2 regions of the Peribacillus simplex NBRC 15720 genome follow, and region 2 is predicted to be linked to the other one. Evidence: predicted binding sites of a transcription regulator. Region 2 holds the regulator's gene; the other holds the start of a gene.

Region 1 (11,532 bases), 2.7 Mb from region 2:
TGAATTTTATCAAATCATCTTTAACACGTTATTTCTTTACCTTGTTTGGATACTGCTTTTCCTATTAGCACCGATTGCTTTTTATCGTTTAAAACACTTTAAATTTTTTAATATCGAAATTGAAATTGAAAAACAAGATGCAGCCGTTTATGAAGTATTCAGCATGAGCAGTTCGAAAATGAAATTTGCTGCGTATCTGACATCCGAGGAGTATCAATTGGAGATATCAGAGGAAATTGCCAACAGCAAAGACTTTAAAACACCCTTAATCTATACATTGGACTGTGCCGTGGACTTTTATTCCAATCAATTAGGACTTTCCTTTACCTATGATATCTATACCCTGAACCAGTTCAAGAAAGCGAAGCTGCCTAAATCCATCAAAGCGATGCTTGATAAGTCCATTCAAACTGGCGATCCTTGCATCACCAATAAAAGCAACAGTGATAGTGAATATTACAAGAACTTCCTCCTGCATTATTTTGAAAACATGGATGGGAAATTTGTCACCGTCCTGAATAGCTATCAAACTGAATTTGATACGTTCGATAAATCACTAATCAAGATCCTGCAAAATGTCATATACGATTACTATCTACAGTATAACTATATTTATGAAGTAAGCGAGAAGATGGAGAAGAATGAAGCGATTTCCCAAAGTAAATAAAAAAACCACCCTACAAGTGGTTATTTTTTTTGGAAAGATGATTGTTAATTATATTTTGGACAATTACATTATTACCAATGAGCTCAGACGATTTCTTTACGTTTTGTTCCCGAAAATCCATGTTCTTTATTTTCTTAGACTTTTTCCCATTTTTAAAATTATTGAAGGCATTTAAAAAGGCTATCTGAATCACTCCCCTTATAGATTAGTATATTCATATTTTGGCTAAAATTTCATGAAAAACCTCAATTTATAGAAAATATTTTGCGGGTTTTTAGGGATGAAAATTACCTAAACAAAGCAATTATAGACACTCTAGAAGAATTGATTTTAATTTAGAACGGGGGATTTATAAACTCTAATTATTGATTACTAGGCTTTTTTATAAGAAATAAAGAAATTTCCCCAAAATTATTGTATAGTTAATGTAGGGATTCGAACAAACATTCGTTTCTTGCGAACAGTGACTACTTCTTAGAGGGACAGGAGAGAGACAGTGAACGGTACAGCACACATGGCTTTAGGGGCAACAGTTGGATTCTTGACGGCAAACACACTTCAAACAGATCCAACCACCACTTTATTCTTGGTTGGCATTGGGGGAGTTTCAGGCCTAATGCCCGATATGGATATTGATGGGAAGTTAAGTAATAGGATTACTTTTTCACATAAGTTTATCCGAACGATAGCACAAACTATAGGGATATTAATGATCATTTATAGTCTTTTGGAAGGCTCTGGTACGGAAAAGTGGATCGGTGTAGGGGCAGGAATCGGTATCATCATTATTTCATCATTCATTACACAAAGGCATATGCTGACCTTGACTGGATTAGCGGTTTTAGGCGGCGGTTTATCTTTGCAGGAAAGCTGGTTGTGGCTGTTAGGCGTTTATATTATCCTGGCATCCTTTACAGCACATAGAAGTTATACCCATTCGATTGCAGGTATCGCTTTCTTTGGCATCATTGCCTTTCAATTCGAAGCCTTTATGGGGATTGACGGGATTTTCACTACTTGTTTATTAGGATACATAAGCCATTTAATCGCTGACATGAAATTTTTACCTTTTAATAAGCGAGGGGTAAAGTTATTTTTGCCATTTTTCTCAAAAGAATTTTAACAGTGGGTACCAGTACCACTGTTATTTTTATTGTAATGATGCTTTGCTAGTTTTGAAAATGATACTTAAAAGTAAATTGAATTAAAGTTGATTATTCATGCCAAAATTCGACTTTTTTTTAGTTTTTATATGGTCATTCTTCCTAAATCTACTAAATGTAACATATTTGTAAAGATCCTGTGATGCGAGTGATATACCTTTTCTAGTATATTAGGTTTAGCAAATCACATCAGGGGGTAAAAAATTTGTTTAAGAAAATTGTCGTCGGATTGTCATTGGCTATCATGCTTGCTTTGGTATCTTTTGCAGGGGACCAAGCGGAAGCAGCTTCATATCATACAAAAGCGATTAAAGTAGCCAAAAGTGAATTAGGTACAAAATATAAAATGGGTGGCATTTCTTCATCAGGTTTTGATTGCTCAGGCTTAGTGAAATATTCATATCAAAAAGCTGGCAAGAATCTACCAAGGACAGCTGCTGATATATACAAAAAAGGAACAAAGGTTAAGACCTTACAAAAAGGTGACTTAATGTTTTTTGCACCAAATAAAGCTAAAAAACCCACACATGTGGCAATATACATAGGTGACAATCAATTCATTCACTCTTCCTCATCAAAGGGAGTGTCATACGCTAAAACCAATAATAGTTATTGGAAGCCAAAGTTTATTGGAGCAAAACGCATTTAATAGAAGGAAAGCATTTTTATAGTAACGAGTATGAGACTTCATGAAGTCTCTTTTTTTTTTAAAAAAATAAGGGTCGATGAGACACGGTCAACATTAACCATATTTGTTGGCTCTAAGACACCTTGATGCAATTAAGTAGAGGAGTGTATGTTATGATTCGTCCTCAAAGGGGTAATCAATAAAAGAGGACATACATAGAATCTTTTTATTTGACTGGAAATGGATAGTTTAATATGCTTAGCAAACCAATCCGGATGTTTCTATGAATTTACCTATCCTTATTGGTATTAGAAAATTCATAATTTCTTTATGGAAAAAATTCCAGTTCAAAATCATTGAAAGTCAAAGAAGGTCAATGTATAATAAAGTCAGAAAGTCAAAGAAGGTCAAAGTTTTATTGTGAATGTAATAATTTTAAAGGAGGAGTACTACATGCTTTGTGAAAAATGCCATGTAAACCACGCTAATATTAATGTTCACCTAAATATGAATGGTCAGGAGCATGATGTGAAACTGTGCTCCACTTGTTATAAAGAAGAGCGAAACAAACTTGGAGCAGCAATGGGGGGGATGAATACTGGGAAATTCCAATATAATGGATCCCCAAATTCATTCAATCCATTTAATTATAATGAAGTGCCTCAACCGGATTCTGTTCAAGACGAAGACGAAGGATTGCTTGAGGAGTATGGACACAATCTGACCGATGCCGCGAAAGCAGGACTTATTGATCCAGTAATCGGCAGGAATGAAGAAATAAAACGAGTCATAGAAGTTCTAAATAGACGTAATAAAAATAATCCTGTTTTAATTGGTGAACCTGGGGTAGGTAAAACAGCCATTGCTGAAGGGTTGGCTCTGGCCATCGTTGAAGGTTCAGTACCTGTTAAGTTACGAAATAAATTAGTGTATATGCTTGATATCGCGTCACTTGTTACGAACACTGGAATTCGGGGTCAATTCGAAGAACGGATGAAGCAGTTGATCGGTGAATTACAGGAAAGAAAAAATGTCATTTTATTCATCGATGAAATTCACCAAATTGTCGGGGCTGGTTCAGCAGAAGGATCAATGGATGCTGGAAATATCTTAAAACCAGCGCTTGCACGCGGCGAACTTCAGCTTGTCGGAGCAACCACTTTATCCGAATATAGGAAAATTGAAAAAGATGGTGCCCTTGAAAGACGCTTCCAGCCTGTACACGTTAATGAGCCGACAACGGCTGAGGCATTGGTCATCTTACGTGGTTTAAAAGATAGTTATGAATCTTATCATGGTGTAACATATAGTGAGGAAGCACTAAAAGCTGCAGTAGAACTTTCAAACCGCTACATTCAAGATCGTTTTCTCCCTGACAAGGCGATTGACCTGATGGATGAGGCGGGTTCTAAATTGAACTTGACCATAGAAGACGGTCAGGAAGAAGATATGAAAGAGCGTCTTGCCCAAATCTATAAAGAAAAAGAACTGGCACTAAAAGAAGAAGCATATGAAAAAGCGGCGGTTCTGCGTGATGAAGAAGAAAAATTGGAAAAGTCCTTGCAATCTGGAGAAAATTCAGTCAAACCAATCGTTACCGTCGAGGATATTCAAGTCATCATTGAACAAAAAACCGGTATACCTGTAGGTAAGTTACAGGAGGATGAGCAAGAAAGAATGATTCATCTTCAAGCGGAACTTATGAAAAAAGTCATTGGTCAGGAAGAGGCCGTTAAAAAGGTTGCAAAAGCCGTCCGCAGAAGTCGTGCAGGTTTAAAATCCAAAAACCGTCCTACCGGTTCTTTCCTTTTCGTTGGTCCAACTGGAGTAGGTAAAACAGAATTGGCAAAAACTCTTGCAGAGGAATTGTTTGGAGATAAAGAAGCGATGATTCGTCTAGACATGAGTGAGTTCATGGAGAAACATAGTGTTTCCAAGTTAATTGGTTCACCTCCTGGATACGTTGGACACGAGGAAGCAGGACAGCTAACTGAAAAAGTTCGTCGTAAACCTTACAGTATTATTTTATTGGATGAGATTGAAAAGGCACATCCAGATGTTATGCATATGTTCCTGCAAATTCTAGAAGATGGGCGGTTGACGGATAGTCAAGGCCGAACTGTTACTTTTAAAGACACTGTGATTATCATGACAAGTAATGCTGGTGTCGGAGAAAAACAGAAAGTAATGGGATTCGGTACAAGTACAGCCGTGGAAGAGGCGTCCATTCTGCAGTCGTTGGGCAGTTTCTTCAAGCCGGAATTCCTGAACAGATTTGATAGCATCATTGAATTCTCAGCATTGAAGAAGGAAGATCTTCTGCAAATCGTTGATATCATGATTTCTGAACTTGACGAAACACTTTCTGCACAAGAATTAACATTAGTCGTGACAGATGAAGCAAAACAAAAACTGATTGAATTAGGATACCATCCAACATTCGGGGCTAGACCGCTTCGTCGAGTCATTCAGGAACAACTCGAAGACGGCATCACCGACTTTATCTTTGAGCAGCCTGAAGTGAAGAACTTTACTGCAATTGTTGAAGATAACCATATGAAAATTATTAAAACACCATAAAGAGTACTAGAAATGCCTCCAAGACCGTAAAACTGTTATGGAGGCATTTTTTTATCTTTTTTAAGGTTTTCCTGATTATCTTTATTCTTCAGAGCCTATAATAGGTTAGAAATTTAAGGGAAACAAATTGATTCATTACAATTCTAATAATCCGGAAACGGATTTCAGAATTTTCTCCATAGATTTTTTGTGCGAATGTTTTTAAGCGTCATTCCGGTGGAATCATAGGTATAGGGGATTAAATAGTGTATGATAAAGCCTATTCTTTACAAGGCATATGAAAAAATATATTAAATAAATTCCTGTTTTGGAATGGGAATTTCAATGGAGGAATGACCTATTAATGATTCACTTTCTTATTTTGAAGAGGAAAATACCAATAATCGAAAACCTACTGATAAAGAAACGGAAAATCAGTTGGAATCCCTGTCCACTGCCAATATTCATTCACTAAACCCGGCAGAATTGGATCAGCTATATTTCTTTGAAGGAAAAGACTTAGGAAATTCCTATCATAAAGATAAAACGGCATTCAGGTTATGGTCCCCCGTTGCATCTGAAGTTAAGCTTGTCACTTATGAACATTGGGATGATTCCAATGGAATGGAAATTGAAATGGATCGTTCGGAAAAGGGAACCTGGACAGTTGAATTAACCGGTGATCAGGATGGATTGATTTATACATACAAGGTGAAAGTCGGAGAAATCTGGAGTGAAGCTGTAGATCCTTATGTTCGTGCAGTCACTGTCAATGGAGATAAGGGAGTCGTAATAAATTTAGCGGACACGAATCCACAAAAGTGGACCCGGAATAAACCACCGCTCGGAAAAGCAGAGGACATCATCATCTACGAATTGCATACCAGAGATTTGTCGATTCATCCTGAAAGTGGAATTCAACATAAAGGAAAATTCTTAGGAGTAATTGAAAGTGGCACTAAAGGCCCGAATGGGGTGAAAACGGGTCTGGATCATATTAAAGATTTAGGTGTAACCCATGTACAATTCATCCCCATATTCGATTTTGCTACCGTCAATGAAAAAAAATTAAATGAACCGCAATATAATTGGGGATATGATCCTCAGAATTATAACGCTCCAGAGGGTTCATACTCAACTGATCCCTATCAACCAAAAGTAAGGATCCGGGAGTTGAAGGAAATGATCCAAGGCTTACATGATCAGGGACTGCGTGTGATCATGGATGTGGTATACAATCACGTTTATTCGGTGGCTGATTCAAACTTCAATAAACTGGTACCCACCTACTTTTTTCGCTATAACGCCGACGGTACATTATCGAATGGCACTGGTGTTGGAAATGACACGGCCTCTGAACATAAAATGATGCGTAAATTTATCGTTGAATCCGTCACCTATTGGGCGAAAGAATTCAACCTCGATGGCTTCCGTTTTGATTTAATGGGGATTCATGATGTGGAAACGATGAATGAAGTGAAAAAAGCACTTGTGGAAATTGATCCCACCATCATTGTTTTAGGCGAAGGCTGGGATATGAATACCCCATTGGCCCAAGATCAAAAAGCGAATCAAAAAAACGCACGTAAAATGCCTGGCATCGCACATTTTAATGATACTATCCGGGATGGGTTAAAAGGATTCGTGATGAACGCGCATGATAAAGGATTTATTAATGGTAAGCCAGGTATGGAGGATATTATAAGAAAAAGTATCGCTGCCGGATTGAAATACGATGATCATATTGCATCCTATCAAAAACCAGATCAAGTCATCAATTATGTTGAAGCGCATGATAATTTCACCTTATGGGATAAACTTAACATCACGAATCCGGAAGCTACAGAACATGACCGTAAACAGATGCATAAATTAGCTTCCGCCATTGTCTTACTGTCACAGGGAATACCGATGATTCATGCTGGACAAGAATTTATGCGCACGAAGGATGGGGATGAAAACAGCTATCAATCATCTGACTGGGTTAACCGTTTGGATTGGAAAAGAAGAGCGGAGTTTGATCACGAAGTCGAATATATGAAAGGGCTCATTTCGCTAAGAAAAAATCATTCGGTTTTTAGATTAAGTACACCCGAAGAAATCGAAAGGCATTTACAATTCATCGATTCTCCATCGAATGTCGTTGCATTCACTCTACTAGCAGATGATTCAAAAATCGCAGTGATTCATAATGCAAATCGGGACGCGATAAGCATAACTCTCCCACATGAAGGGAATTGGTCTGTATTAGTGAATGGTCAGCAGGCGGGTCTGGAAGAAATAGAAAGGATAAAAGGGGGGCATATAACAGTTCCCGCTTTAAGTTCATTCGTTTTAAAACAAATTTTTAATGGATGATCTAAAAATAGAAGTGAGTGAATACTTTCACTCACTTCTATTTTGTTCATTACCTGATTTGAACTTCCATTTTCCATTATTTACTTTCACACGTTAAGCAAAATGATGTCGGGGTAGAAATATTAAACGAACTTGCAATTCACCGTTTTTTAAAGGGAAGCGATTATTTTGCAACAGAAAGTGCATATAAAAATTGATGGTGCTGACGCCACACTGGACGGTAAACAAACAGTATTACAAATGCTAAATGCTAACGGATGTTCGATTGAAGTTCCGAATGTTTGTTACCATCCTGGCCTAGGTCCTATTGAAACATGTGATACATGTCTGGTGAGTGTAAATGGAGAACTTAATAGATACAGTTGTACCTGATGTGAAAGAAGCACAGGTTATGGCCATGGACTAGATATTGTACAACCATGAATTGTATTGTACGGTTTGCGATTACAATAACGGCAGTTGTGAAATACATAATACCGTTAAAGAAATGAAAGTGAACTATCAAAGTGTACCGTTCGATCAAAAACCAGTATGATCCAGACCAATGCATTCTATGCGGGCGCTGTGTAGAAGCTTGTCAAGATGTAGGGAGATTTTCCTTCCCGGATGGAAAGCAAGATTATTCCCCATCGAGTGGACCAAACCAATTGATTTCGGGGAAGAGTTTGATATCCATGTGAATAATAGACGTTTATTAGAACATTTCCATGAACGGAACATGACGTATAAATCTGAAGGCATCACTTCCGAAACTCCAAAGATATTCCTTGAGGTACCACGAGAATTGGATAAAGAAAGAGGACTGGAAGATGGTACGCTCGTTCGGCATTCATCACCATATGGAAATGCAAAAGTGCAATGCCTGATTAAAAGGTAAAGAAGTTTGTTTGCCGATGAACGATACAGGAGACGGGACAATTAACCAATTGACCAGCAGCTATGCGGATAAAGATACGGATACTCCTGCTTTTAGGGGGCCAACCAACAAAAAGCGAAAACATACGTTAAGCCAATTTCGACATAAAAAAAGGCGAGTTCACTTTCCGAAAAGTCGAGCAATGAAGCTTTTTTTTGTTCTTTTTCGGTTGCTGATATGTTCTAAAAGAAAAAAAGGAAAAGAAGTTTTAGATATTTTTGATTTTATTCTATATGGGTGATACTGATTCAATTTATATAGGAAATAAAATACGAAAAACCCTTTTTTCTTAATAGTGTACCTTTACGAAAAAAATTTAATTGGTTACTTCTTCTAAGAAAGATGCCAATTAAAATGCATACATATTTTATACATAAGAAAGAATAACTTCTTTTCATATAATTATGGATATACTGCAATAATATATTTGGGATGCGTCACTCTGAAAGTTAATTGTATTTTGGATCGAAATAAAAGGAAAGAGACTGATACTGATTTTCTATAGTGATTTTTCTATCTGACTCTTTTTGGGATAGAACCTAGAAAAATGCCCACTTACAAGATTAAATCAGTATGATTCCGTATTCCTGAAGTAAACTGGTTTATAAAAAAATTAAAATCTACAAGTGAGCGATTTTCGTCGTCCAGGGCATGTTTTTCCATTAATTTCGAAAGAAGGCGGAGTGCTTAGCCGTGTTGGTCATACAGAAGCAGCTGTTGATTTAGCCAAATTGGCAGGTGGAAAGCCTGTGGCTGTAATTTGTGAAATCATGAAAGAAGACGGTACAATGGCACTTGTACCAGACCTAATAACAATTGCTAAACAATTGAATTTAAAGTTAATTACTATTAAAGATTTAGTTGCATTTCGTCAGAGACAAGGAGAGTTGTATATTCAGGAGTAGAAGAATATTTTGTATTTCTATATATAATTTTACTAGTCTATTACAAAATGGCATTCCTGATGACCTTCCTTAAAGGAATAGGAGAAGATACAAGCGATTTAGAAAGAACCACCCAATTACCAGAGAATCAGTATTTGCATAAAGCGAATGAAACAGCTGACATAGAACGGCCGACCTCCAGAAAATCATACGGATCAAGCATCCCCAGTAAAAGCGGAATTGAAAAAAAACGAAACATAAGCTGGTTTTGGATTGCAGCAGGAGTTTCGCTTGTAACCATTCCGCTAACTTTATCGAAAAGTAAAAAATAAAGTAACTTGCACGTTCATATTCGGAATATTGAGCGCAAACCGTGTAAACAAGAAGTTAAATTATGAATGATATATATTAAAGCCGATGATTCCCCCTAATAGGGGATCATCGGCTTTTTTCGATTGAAGGTGAGGTAATAAAATTACTATCAATATTTTTCTCACTAGCCTTTTATTACATATATTTAAATTAGATACAAATAATAAAATCAATAATTAGAGAAAGCATCATACACAAACAAAAGGGGGCGGGTAAGTGCGAATAGGACGTTCTCTTAAAAGGTCTAAAGAAAAATCTACAACAAATCATATACAAGTAAATACCTTATCTGCCGTGGTGAACGAAAATCTTGTGAGATTAATGAATGAGCTCGGGCACAGTTCAGATTTGTCTGTTCGTATGATTGAATCTCTACACCAAAAATCGGTACAAGCAGCTGTAATCCACCTTGACGGATTGGCTGATGCTAACATCATTAATGAAAACATAGTGGACCCATTAATCCAGTGGTTTAAAGAAAATAATCAAATATTGACAGAGATAGAAGAACAAGCTAGCCATATTTTAACGGTATCTCAATTAACCGTTAAAGAAAGTTGGCAGGAATTCATATCAGCGGTTTTGACAGGAGATACGGTTGTATTGTTGAATGGCAGTACAAAAGCATTCATCGCCAGTACGAAATGTCAGCCATCCCGTGCAATAACTGAGCCAACAAGCCAAACGGTCATTAGAGGACCAAAAGATAGTTTTACTGAGAATTTAAGAACCAATACATCACTAATACGTGCTAGGATTCAAAACCCTGATGTGCGCTTAGAGAGTTTGAAAGTCGGAAGCGTCACTCAAACGGATATTGGAATCATGTACATTCAGGGAATCGCGGATGAGAGTATTGTGAAGGAAGTCAAAGAACGAGTAAGGGGCATTGATATTGATGGGGTTCTTGAATCGAATTACATTGAAGAATTAATCCGAGATGATTCAGCGACCATTTTCCCCCTTCTTTTGAATACTGAACGACCAGATGCGGTAGTCGGTAATTTATTGGAAGGGCGAATCGCCATCATTATACAAGGAACACCTTTTGTTTTAATCGTCCCAGCAGTTTTCTCTCAATTTTTTCAATCTCCGGAAGACTATTATCAAAATCAATATACTAGTTCCTTTATAAGGTTGTTAAGATTCGGTGCCTTTTTTCTTTCGATGTATGCATCCGCTATCTATTTGGCCCTAATTACTCATCACCAGGGGCTTATCCCTACAACTTTAATCGTCAGTTTAATGGCTCAAAGGGAAAATGTTCCTTTTCCAGCAATTGTCGAAATACTCGTAATGGAAATGGCCTTCGAGGTTTTACGGGAGGCAGGAATTCGGATGCCAAGAGCGATCGGTCCAGCCGTATCAATTGTAGGAGCACTTATTTTAGGGCAGGCAGCTGTTGAAGCCGGATTTGTGGGAGCGTCAGTCGTTATCATAGTAGCCATTTCTGCAATCAGCAGTTTTACACTGCCGAATACCAGTCTAGTTAATGTGACTCGCGGAATTCGATTTATGTTGATTTTTATTTCAGCATTCATAGGCTTATATGGCATATTGCTTTTCACTTTATGTATCTGGCTTCATATGAGCAGCCTGAGGTCTTTTGGTGTACCATATTTTGCACCATTCGCTCCATTTCGTTTCAAGGAGCAAAAAGATGGTTTTTTTCGATTCCCACTACCATCACTATTGAAAAAAACATCAAGAAAATAAAACTCGGCTAAATACGGGGGAACGAAATATGAAAAGTAATATTTCATTTTTATGGATAGCCATTTGCTTATTGATTTCAGGGTGTTCAAATTATCGGGAATTAAACGAGCTTGGGGTCATAATAGGAATGGGAATCGACCATAACGACGATCCAGACAACCCATACAAAGTAACCTATCAAGTCATTAATCCAAGCGGGCTTTCCCAAACCAGTACTTCCGGAGGTAAAGGACTTGCAGTCATAAACTATACGGTAACGGCAAAAACAC
Region 2 (11,532 bases):
CCTAAGGTGGGACAGATGATTGGGGTGAAGTCGTAACAAGGTAGCCGTATCGGAAGGTGCGGCTGGATCACCTCCTTTCTAAGGATAATTACGAGAGCGCTTTTGTTTTGTTCAGTTTTGAATGAGTAATTCATTCAGATAGGAAAGACAACATCACGATGTGATGGATTCTTTCTGCTTTGTTCCTTGAAAACTAGATAATAGATAGAAGGCAATTAATTTTTTTCAAAGCATCTGTAAGATCTTTTTTAACGGTTAAGTTAGAAAGGGCGCACGGTGGATGCCTTGGCACTAGGAGCCGATGAAGGACGGGACTAACACCGATATGCTTCGGGGAGCTGTAAGTAAGCTTTGATCCGGAGATTTCCGAATGGGGAAACCCACTGTTCGTAATGGAACAGTATCTTTACCTGAATACATAGGGTACTGAAGGCAGACCCGGGGAACTGAAACATCTAAGTACCCGGAGGAAGAGAAAGCAAATGCGATTTCCTGAGTAGCGGCGAGCGAAACGGAATTAGCCCAAACCAAGAGGCTTGCCTCTTGGGGTTGTAGGACACTCAACATGGAGTTACAAAGGAACGGGGTAAATGAAGTGATCTGGAAAGGTCCGTCAAAGAAGGTAAAAACCCTGTAGTTGAAACTTCGTTCCCTCCTGAGTGGATCCTGAGTACGGCGGGACACGAGAAATCCCGTCGGAAGCAGGGAGGACCATCTCCCAAGGCTAAATACTCCCTAGTGACCGATAGTGAACCAGTACCGTGAGGGAAAGGTGAAAAGCACCCCGGAAGGGGAGTGAAATAGATCCTGAAACCGTGTGCCTACAAGTAGTCAAAGCCCGTTAATGGGTAATGGCGTGCCTTTTGTAGAATGAACCGGCGAGTTACGATTTCATGCGAGGTTAAGTTGATAAGACGGAGCCGCAGCGAAAGCGAGTCTGAATAGGGCGAATGAGTATGAGGTCGTAGACCCGAAACCAGGTGATCTACCCATGTCCAGGGTGAAGTTCAGGTAACACTGAATGGAGGCCCGAACCCACGCACGTTGAAAAGTGCGGGGATGAGGTGTGGGTAGCGGAGAAATTCCAATCGAACCTGGAGATAGCTGGTTCTCTCCGAAATAGCTTTAGGGCTAGCCTCAAGATGAGAGTATTGGAGGTAGAGCACTGATTGGACTAGGGGCCCCCAACGGGTTACCGAATTCAGTCAAACTCCGAATGCCAAATACTTATTCTTGGGAGTCAGACTGCGAGTGATAAGATCCGTAGTCGAAAGGGAAACAGCCCAGACCACCAGCTAAGGTCCCAAAGTATACGTTAAGTGGAAAAGGATGTGGAGTTGCTTAGACAACCAGGATGTTGGCTCAGAAGCAGCCACCATTTAAAGAGTGCGTAATAGCTCACTGGTCGAGTGACTCCGCGCCGAAAATGTACCGGGGCTAAACGTATCACCGAAGCTGTGGATTGACACCGTATGGTGTCGATGGTAGGAGAGCGTTCTAAGGGCGTTGAAGTCAGACCGGAAGGACTGGTGGAGCGCTTAGAAGTGAGAATGCCGGTATGAGTAGCGAAAGAAGGGTGAGAATCCCTTCCACCGAATGCCTAAGGTTTCCTGAGGAAGGCTCGTCCGCTCAGGGTTAGTCGGGACCTAAGCCGAGGCCGAAAGGCGTAGGCGATGGACAACAGGTTGATATTCCTGTACCACCTATACATCGTTTGAACGATGGGGGGACGCAGAAGGATAGGGTAAGCGCGCTGTTGGATATGCGCGTCCAAGCAGTTAGGCCGGAAACGAGGCAAATCCCGTTTCCATTAAGGCGGAGCTGTGATGGCGAGGGAAATATAGTACCGAAGTTCCTGATTCCACGCTGCCAAGAAAAGCCTCTAGTGAGATGTAAGGTGCCCGTACCGCAAACCGACACAGGTAGGCGAGGAGAGAATCCTAAGGTGTGCGAGAGAACTCTCGTTAAGGAACTCGGCAAAATGACCCCGTAACTTCGGGAGAAGGGGTGCTTTTTAGGGTGAATAGCCCAGAAAAGCCGCAGTGAATAGGCCCAGGCGACTGTTTAGCAAAAACACAGGTCTCTGCGAAGCCGCAAGGCGAAGTATAGGGGCTGACACCTGCCCGGTGCTGGAAGGTTAAGGGGAGAGGTTAGCGCAAGCGAAGCTTTGAACCGAAGCCCCAGTAAACGGCGGCCGTAACTATAACGGTCCTAAGGTAGCGAAATTCCTTGTCGGGTAAGTTCCGACCCGCACGAAAGGTGTAACGATCTGGGCACTGTCTCAACGAGAGACTCGGTGAAATTATAGTACCTGTGAAGATGCAGGTTACCCGCGACAGGACGGAAAGACCCCGTGGAGCTTTACTGCAGCCTGATATTGAATTTTGGTACAGCTTGTACAGGATAGGTAGGAGCCTGAGAAGCCGGAGCGCTAGCTTCGGTGGAGGCGTTGGTGGGATACTACCCTGGCTGTATTGAAATTCTAACCCGCGCCCCTTATCGGGGTGGGAGACAGTGTCAGGTGGGCAGTTTGACTGGGGCGGTCGCCTCCTAAAGAGTAACGGAGGCGCCCAAAGGTTCCCTCAGAATGGTTGGAAATCATTCGTAGAGTGTAAAGGCACAAGGGAGCTTGACTGCGAGACCTACAAGTCGAGCAGGGACGAAAGTCGGGCTTAGTGATCCGGTGGTTCCGCATGGAAGGGCCATCGCTCAACGGATAAAAGCTACCCCGGGGATAACAGGCTTATCTCCCCCAAGAGTCCACATCGACGGGGAGGTTTGGCACCTCGATGTCGGCTCATCGCATCCTGGGGCTGTAGTCGGTCCCAAGGGTTGGGCTGTTCGCCCATTAAAGCGGTACGCGAGCTGGGTTCAGAACGTCGTGAGACAGTTCGGTCCCTATCCGTCGCGGGCGCAGGAAATTTGAGAGGAGCTGTCCTTAGTACGAGAGGACCGGGATGGACGCACCGCTGGTGTACCAGTTGTCTTGCCAAAGGCATAGCTGGGTAGCTACGTGCGGACGGGATAAGTGCTGAAAGCATCTAAGCATGAAGCCCCCCTCAAGATGAGATTTCCCATGGCGCAAGCTAGTAAGATCCCTGAAAGATGATCAGGTTGATAGGTCAGAGGTGGAAGCGTGGCGACATGTGGAGCTGACTGATACTAATAGATCGAGGACTTAACCAACGCTTTTTAAAAAATGAAATACCTTCTTATTATCTAGTTTTGAAGGAACAACGTTCCTTTCATGTTTGGTGGCGATAGCGAAGAGGTCACACCCGTTCCCATTCCGAACACGGCAGTTAAGCTCTTCAGCGCCGATGGTAGTTGGGGGTTTCCCCCTGTGAGAGTAGGACGCCGCCAAGCCATTTCAAAGATCAGCCATTCTGGCTGGTCTTTTTTGATGTTCGTAATTAAAAAAGGTTTTATAATTCAAGGGACAGCATAGGGCTGGCCTTATTTGAATTGGTTACAATATCATGAGGGGGAATGGGGCAAAATTCAAGTGGTGAAACCTTAAGGAGAAGAAAAAATATCAGGTTTTGCATTTATCGTTTTAGGGTATTTATGTAAGATATTTCAACTTTAATGTTCAATGAGGTATGTAATTACATATAATTTGGAGAAAATGGATAATACAGAAAGAAAGTGCGTTTAAGTTGCAAAATGGATTATTCCTTGTATAATAATAGTCAAATATAGTCAAAGTCAGAATGGAGGAGGCTGAGTGAGAAACATATCTGATGTTATCGAAACTTATTTGAAGCAAGTACTTGAAATAAGTCAAAAAGATATCTTAGAGATTAAAAGAAGTGAAATAGCAGATAAATTTCAGTGTGTGCCTTCTCAAATCAATTACGTAATCAATACCAGGTTTACCATCGAGAGAGGTTATGTTGTAGAGAGTAAGCGTGGAGGCGGCGGTTATATACGCATCATGAAAGTCGAATCACAGGATTCCGTGCAACTTATCAACCAATTATTATCGCTTATTGGTTCCAGGGTAACTCAATCGATGGCTGAAGGAGTAATTTCAAGGCTGATGAATGAAGACGTCATTAATGAAAGAGAAGCAAAGATTATGATGAGCGTCATAGATAGATCGGTGATTTATATCGACCTACCTGACCGCGATGAGCTTAGGGCAAGAATTTTAACTGCGATGCTTACGACTTTAAAATATAAATGAAACTGGCAGAGGTGATGAACGTTGATTTGCCAAGAATGTCATCAAAGGCCTGCTACCCTGCACTTCACCAAAATCATCAATGGAATAAAGACTGAAGTCATGATTTGTGAGAAATGTGCTCAGGAAAAAGGTGAAATGTTCATGGATGCAGGTGGACCTGGTTTTTCAATAAATAATTTATTAGCAGGATTGTTGAATATGGAGTCGAATATTCAACAGACAAAGGCAAATGCATTTCCCAAAACGGAAGAGAGGCGTTGCCCGCATTGTCATCGATCTTATAAAGAATTTGTCCATATTGGTAAGTTTGGCTGTGCCGAATGTTATAAGACGTTCAATGAACAGTTAAATCCCATTTTAAAGAGGGTTCATAGCGGCAATACAGCACATATAGGGAAAATTCCAAAAAGGATTGGTGGCACCATATATCTTCGAAAGCAAATTTTGGATTTGAAAGAAGTTTTAAAGGTCCACATTGATCAAGAGGAGTTTGAGAAAGCGGCAGAGGTAAGAGATAAGGTTCGTTCCCTTGAAAAAAGGTATGAAGCACAAGAGGGAGGCGAGGAATTATGAGCTTGGAAAAGTTTGTAGAAAACGCCTTGAGTTCCTGGATGAGTGCCGAAGGGCCGGAAATCGATATTGTATTGAGTTCGCGGATTCGGCTGGCTAGGAATTTCAAAGACTTTACCTTCCCAACCTCCTTTTCTAACGAAGAAGCTAAAAAAATCATTGAATTGGTCAAAAAAAGAATCGAAGAGGAAGTAACTCCAGAGATTGGAAAACTGGAACTTTTAGAGATTGACCAATTGCAGCCACTGGAAAAGCGCGTTCTTGTTGAAAAACATTTAATCAGTCCTCATTTAGTTGAAGACTCAGCGAAAAGCGCATGTCTCCTTTCAGAAAATGAAGAAATAAGTATCATGATAAACGAGGAGGATCATCTCCGTATTCAATGTTTAATGTCGGGGTTGCAGCTAAAGGAAACCTTAAAGATTGCAAATGTTCTTGACGATTGGATTGAAGAATCCATAGACTATGCATATGATGAAGAAAGAGGTTACCTAACTAGTTGTCCGACTAATGTGGGAACAGGATTAAGGGCTTCAGTCATGATGCATCTTCCGGGCCTGGTCCTTACACAACAGATGAATAATATCATACCGGCTATCAACCAATTGGGGTTGGTGGTTCGAGGGATTTATGGAGAGGGCAGTCAAGCGTTAGGAAATATTTTTCAAATCTCTAATCAAATTACTCTTGGAAAGTCGGAAAGGGATATCGTTGAAGATTTAACAAGTGTAGTGCAACAAATCATAGCTCAGGAACGGTCAGCGAGGGATGCATTAGCAAGGACTTCCCACATACAATTAGAAGATAGAATTTTCCGTTCATATGGGATTTTGTCCAATGCTCGAATCATCGAGACCAAGGAAGCTGCTACTTGTATCTCCGATGTTAGGTTAGGGATAGATCTTGGGTATATAAAAAATATATCTAAAAGCATTCTAAATGAGTTGATGATTTTGACGCAGTCGGGATTTTTACAAAAGTACGCAGGTGGCCCTTTAAGACCCCATGAAAGGGATATCCGTAGAGCAGCACTCATCCGGGAACGCTTGAATTTCACGGAACATTCCTCCTCATAGAGGTCATTGACCTCTTTAGGGAGTATTAAATTTCATGTAATAGATATGGAGCAAGAAGAAGCTTCTGCCATTACTTAGAGAATTGCCAGCAACTTTATTCAAAACGAAAATTCTTAAGGAGGAATTCCCTATGATGTTTGGTCGTTTTACTGAAAGAGCCCAGAAAGTATTAGCATTAGCCCAAGAAGAGGCAATCCGTTTAGGTCATAATAATATTGGTACGGAACATATTTTACTGGGCCTGGTCCGAGAAGGTGATGGTATTGCAGCCAAAGCGTTATATGCTCTTGGATTGGGCCCGGAAAAGATTCAGAAAGAAGTGGAAAATTTAATCGGCCGTGGACAGGATACGGCTCAAACGATACATTATACCCCAAGAGCCAAGAAAGTGATTGAGCTTTCCATGGATGAGGCAAGAAAATTAGGTCACTCATATGTTGGGACAGAGCATGTTCTTCTAGGTCTTATACGAGAAGGGGAAGGTGTAGCTGCCCGCGTATTGAATAATCTGGGAGTAAGTTTAAATAAAGCTCGACAACAAGTATTACAACTCTTGGGCAGCAATGAATCAGGTGGTCATCAAGGTTCAGCCGCTTCAAATGCAAGCACGCCGACACTGGATGGCCTAGCCCGTGATTTAACGGCGATTGCCAGGGAAGGAAGCTTGGATCCCGTTATCGGAAGAGGTAAGGAAATACAGCGTGTCATTGAGGTATTAAGCCGTCGTACGAAAAATAACCCCGTATTAATCGGTGAACCTGGGGTAGGTAAAACAGCCATTGCTGAAGGGCTTGCCCAACAGATTATCAATAATGAGGTACCTGAAATTTTACGTGATAAACGCGTAATGACACTTGATATGGGTACTGTAGTGGCTGGTACTAAATACCGTGGTGAATTTGAGGACCGATTGAAGAAAGTTATGGATGAAATACGTCAGGCGGGTAATATCATCTTATTCATCGATGAATTGCATACATTGATTGGTGCAGGTGGTGCAGAAGGTGCCATTGATGCCTCCAATATCCTTAAACCATCATTGGCACGTGGTGAATTACAATGTATCGGTGCTACAACTTTAGATGAGTACCGTAAGTATATTGAAAAGGATGCTGCGCTTGAACGTCGTTTCCAGCCAATCCAAGTCGATGAGCCGACTATTTTGGAATCCATCCAAATTCTCAAGGGGTTGCGTGACCGTTATGAGGCACATCACCGCGTATCGATTACTGACGAAGCGATTGATGCCGCAGTCAAATTATCAGACCGTTATATTTCCGATCGCTTTTTACCGGATAAAGCGATTGACTTGATTGATGAAGCTGGTTCCAAGGTTAGGCTGCGCTCATACACAACGCCACCTAACTTAAAGGAACTTGAAGTGAAGTTAGATGATGTTCGTAAGGAAAAGGATGCTTCCGTTCAGAGCCAGGAATTTGAAAAAGCTGCTTCGCTTCGCGATACAGAACAACGCTTAAGAGAACAATTGGAAGAAACGAAAAAAACTTGGAAAGAAAAACAAGGGCAGGAGAACAGTGAAGTGACTGTGGATGACATTGCACACGTCGTATCCAGCTGGACGGGAGTGCCAGTCACTAAATTGGCGCAAACAGAGTCAGACAAACTGCTTAATATGGAGTCAATCCTCCATGATCGTGTTATTGGGCAGGAAGAGGCCGTCATTGCGGTTTCTAAAGCAGTACGACGTGCAAGGGCAGGTTTGAAAGATCCTAAACGTCCAATTGGTTCATTCATCTTCTTGGGACCTACAGGGGTCGGTAAAACCGAGCTGGCCCGTGCTTTAGCCGAATCCATTTTTGGTGATGAAGATGCCATGATCCGCATCGATATGTCCGAATATATGGAGAAACATTCGACTTCACGTCTTGTTGGATCCCCTCCAGGATATGTTGGATACGAAGAAGGCGGTCAGTTAACGGAAAAAGTGCGGAGGAAACCATACTCGGTCGTTCTGCTTGATGAAATAGAAAAGGCGCATCCGGATGTCTTCAATATTCTTCTTCAAGTATTGGAAGACGGAAGACTGACAGATTCCAAGGGGCGTACTGTTGATTTCAGGAATACCATTCTGATTATGACATCGAATGTAGGGGCGTCGGCCTTGAAAACTGATAAGTATGTCGGCTTTAACATCCAGGATACTGGCCAGGACTATAAAAATATGAAAGGGAAAGTGATGGAAGAACTCAAACGTGCATTCCGTCCGGAATTCCTGAATCGTATTGATGAAACTATCGTGTTCCACTCATTAGAGAAGGATCATTTGAAACAAATCGTTACATTAATGTCAAATCAGCTTACTACCCGTTTGAAAGAACAGGAGATTTACTTGGAGCTGACAGATGCGGCTAGAGAAAAAATTGCTACGGAAGGTTTTGATCCGGAATATGGGGCACGACCAATCCGCAGGGCGCTTCAGAAGCATGTAGAAGATTATCTATCCGAAGAGTTACTTAAGGGCAACGTGAAAAAAGGGCAAACGGTCGTAATGGATGTCGTGAATAATGAGTTTGCAATCCGACAAGGCGAGCCTGTTAATGTAAGTGAATAACCTGATCCTAAACTTCGAGGTACACGCAGATTCTTTTGCAGTGTACCTCTGTTTTTTATCCATAGGTAGATATGAGTATAAATGGGACAAGTAGGGTGAATATTTTTTTAAAAAACTTAGCCTTAAGAAGGTTTAAATAAAACAGAGATATAATATCCTTAATATAGATATTTTTTCCAAAGGAAGAGGAGTAATTTATGGCTGTAAAGAAGAAAACGAAATTTATGTGTCAGTCTTGTGGTTATGAGTCCGCGAAATGGATGGGGAAATGTCCAGGATGCGGTGAATGGAACAAAATGGTCGAGGAAACCGAAATCGTTAAACCAGCTAGAAAAGGCGCTTTTACCCATTCAGAGGTTAGAGGTTCCGGGGAACGGGAGAAGGCAGCACCCATAACGACTATTCAATCAGAAAAAGAACCACGGATTAAGACGGATTTAATGGAATTGAATCGTGCTCTTGGGGGCGGGATCGTACAGGGATCCCTTGTATTGATTGGTGGGGACCCGGGTATCGGTAAGTCCACCCTGCTTTTACAGGTATCATCCCAATTGGCGCATAAACAGAAAAAAGTGCTTTATATATCAGGTGAAGAATCAGTCAAGCAGACCAAATTGAGAGCGGACCGGCTTGGGACCATGTCGGAAAATCTATTCGTTTATGCTGAAACCGATATGGACTACATCCAACAGGCAATTACAGATGTAAAACCGGATTTGGTCATTATTGACTCCATTCAAACGGTATACCATTCAGAGGTTACATCTGCCCCAGGAAGCGTTTCACAAGTGAGGGAATGCACAGCCTCACTCATGCGCATTGCTAAAACGAACGGGATCGCGATTTTTATCGTCGGACACGTTACAAAGGAAGGGGCCATTGCGGGGCCACGGCTGCTTGAGCACATGGTTGACACCGTATTATATTTTGAAGGAGAAAGACACCATACATATCGAATTATACGTGCGGTCAAAAATCGCTTTGGTTCGACGAATGAGATGGGTATTTTTGAGATGAAAGAACATGGATTGGAAGAGGTCGCGAATCCATCGGAAATTTTCCTTGAAGAACGGTCGCAAGGAGCTTCGGGCTCCACAGTCGTCGCATCCATGGAGGGCACAAGGCCAGTGCTTGTAGAAATTCAAGCATTGATTTCACCTACGAGTTTTGGCAATCCAAGACGAATGGCCACGGGAATTGACCACAATCGAGTTTCGCTTTTAATGGCTGTTCTGGAAAAGAGAGTTGGATTGCTGCTCCAAAACCAAGATGCGTATTTAAAGGTTGCTGGTGGCGTCAAGCTGGATGAACCGGCAATTGACCTCGCTGTTGCAATAAGCATTGCATCAAGCTTCCGTGATAAACCAACAAACCCTACCGATTGCATCATTGGTGAAGTGGGGCTGACTGGGGAAGTAAGAAGGGTTTCACGAATTGAACAAAGGGTGCAGGAAGCAGCGAAGTTAGGGTTTGAGCGGGTTATAATACCGGCTAATAATATAGGAGGATGGACCGCGCCGAAAGGTATTAAGATCGTTGGTGTTTCATCGGTTTCGGAGGCTCTTAAACAAACGTTAGGGGGTTAAGTATGACAGATAAAAAAGGGTATGAGAAAACAAAATTGGAAATTCTGCAAATTGTAGCTCCGGGTACCCCGCTTCGGGAGGGTATTGAAAATGTCCTGAGGGCAAATACAGGTGGTTTGATAGTCGTCGGATATAACGAGAAGGTGCGAACGATCGTAGATGGCGGCTTCGAAATCAACTGCAACTGTACCCCAAGCACATTATATGAATTGGCGAAGATGGACGGGGCCATCATTTTAAATGAAACTGCCGATAAGATCATTTTCGCAAATGCCCAATTAGTGCCGGATAATAGTACACCTTCCACTGAAACGGGAATGCGTCATAGGACAGCGGAACGTGTGGCAAGGGAGACCAAGTCGTTGGTCGTCGCAATTTCACAACGCCGGAATGTCATCACTTTATATCAAGGCAATTTCCGGTATGCCCTTAAAGATATAGGAGTCATACTTGCTAAGGCTAATTTAGCCATCCAGACCTTGGAAAAATACAAGGTGGTCCTGCAGCAGAGCATATCGGTTTTAGGAGCGCTCGAGTTTGAGGAAATTGTGACCTACGCCGACCTTTTGCAGGTATTTCACCGTTATGTAATGGTGCTCAGAATCAAGGCGGAGCTATTAACGTACCTTAATGAGCTTGGGACGGAAGGAAGATTGATCCGTTTGCAAATGAATGAAATCCTGGCAGATATTGAAACGGAAGGGAAATGGCTTATCAAGGATTATACCTCCAGTAATGATGAAAATCCTGAGGAAATCATTTTTAGGCTTCAAGAGTTGGCCATGCAGGAAAAACTGGATGAAAGCATTCTTCTAAAGGTGCTGGGCTATCATGGATACATACATCTTGATGAGTCAGTACATCCCCGTGGTTACCGTATTCTTCATAAAATCCCACGCTTGCCGGGTTTGATCATCGAAAATTTAGTGAAACAGTTCGGAAGCTTTAGTGAAGTCAATAAAGCAACGGTTGAAAACCTTGACGATGTGGAGGGTATAGGCGAAGTCCGGGCCAATAAAATCAAAGAAGGACTCCGCATTTTAAAAAATCAACTGGTCACAAATAGAAGGATGTAAAGTGCAGCTGACCTTCAAAATTTTCCTGAATTATCCTGAAATTGATTGGTGTTTATTTTTGACACTCAAAACTCAGGGTGCTAGGCTAATATTACGAAAAAGAGAAGAATTCATATTTGTAAATCCACTAATTCCTTAAGTGAATTTAACGTATATAATGAAAACGAATTTTCGAAGGTTTCATTTTATTTTATTGGTCAATAATGAGTAGAGGGAGGTGAAAGGGATGTTAAAACGCATTATACAAGCATGCTTCTTAATAGTCGGCGGAACACTTGGTATGTTACTTATTCCAGAATTATTAATTGTTTTACATGCAGACGATATTGCTTTAATAAACAATCCTTATGTAAGTGTACTGTTGGGTGCCATTATCTTTTATCTTATTACTTTTTGGGCAGTAGATCATGTGATCTATTTTATGAAGTGGCTGGAGGAACAGCTTGTAAAGATACCAAGTACG

What was found. Region 2 encodes CtsR, which represses protease genes until heat stress. Its sites were predicted from a motif close to ATGGTCAATAAAGGTCAAACA; they were not measured.
Region 1: the regulator CtsR is predicted to act here: its motif matches at 2,852-2,872, upstream of BS1321_RS25930 (ATP-dependent Clp protease ATP-binding subunit).

Annotation. Positions count from the first base shown of each region.
Region 1 covers NZ_CP017704.1:5,367,093-5,378,624, forward strand. Annotated here, with positions in the region: gene BS1321_RS25910 (hypothetical protein) at 1-667, shown strand, start outside; gene BS1321_RS25920 (metal-dependent hydrolase) at 1,164-1,790, shown strand; gene BS1321_RS25925 (C40 family peptidase) at 2,036-2,479, shown strand; gene BS1321_RS25930 (ATP-dependent Clp protease ATP-binding subunit) at 2,912-5,038, shown strand; partial or broken gene pulA (type I pullulanase) at 5,453-7,375, shown strand; gene BS1321_RS28820 (2Fe-2S iron-sulfur cluster-binding protein) at 7,556-7,747, shown strand; gene BS1321_RS28825 (hypothetical protein) at 7,800-7,910, shown strand; partial or broken gene BS1321_RS28830 (molybdopterin dinucleotide binding domain-containing protein) at 7,966-8,364, shown strand; partial or broken gene BS1321_RS25955 (3,4-dihydroxy-2-butanone-4-phosphate synthase) at 8,909-9,193, shown strand; gene BS1321_RS28345 (hypothetical protein) at 9,256-9,507, shown strand; gene BS1321_RS25965 (spore germination protein) at 9,764-11,263, shown strand; gene BS1321_RS25970 (Ger(x)C family spore germination protein) at 11,292-11,532, shown strand, end outside.
Region 2 covers NZ_CP017704.1:2,467,062-2,478,593, reverse strand. Annotated here, with positions in the region: rRNA gene BS1321_RS11795 (16S ribosomal RNA) at 1-78, shown strand, start outside; rRNA gene BS1321_RS11790 (23S ribosomal RNA) at 254-3,186, shown strand; rRNA gene rrf (5S ribosomal RNA) at 3,251-3,366, shown strand; gene BS1321_RS11780 (CtsR family transcriptional regulator) at 3,728-4,189, shown strand; gene BS1321_RS11775 (protein-arginine kinase activator protein McsA) at 4,211-4,762, shown strand; gene BS1321_RS11770 (protein-arginine kinase McsB) at 4,759-5,835, shown strand; gene clpC (ATP-dependent protease ATP-binding subunit ClpC) at 5,966-8,407, shown strand; gene radA (DNA repair protein RadA) at 8,605-9,993, shown strand; gene disA (DNA integrity scanning diadenylate cyclase DisA) at 9,996-11,069, shown strand; gene BS1321_RS11750 (PIN/TRAM domain-containing protein) at 11,296-11,532, shown strand, end outside.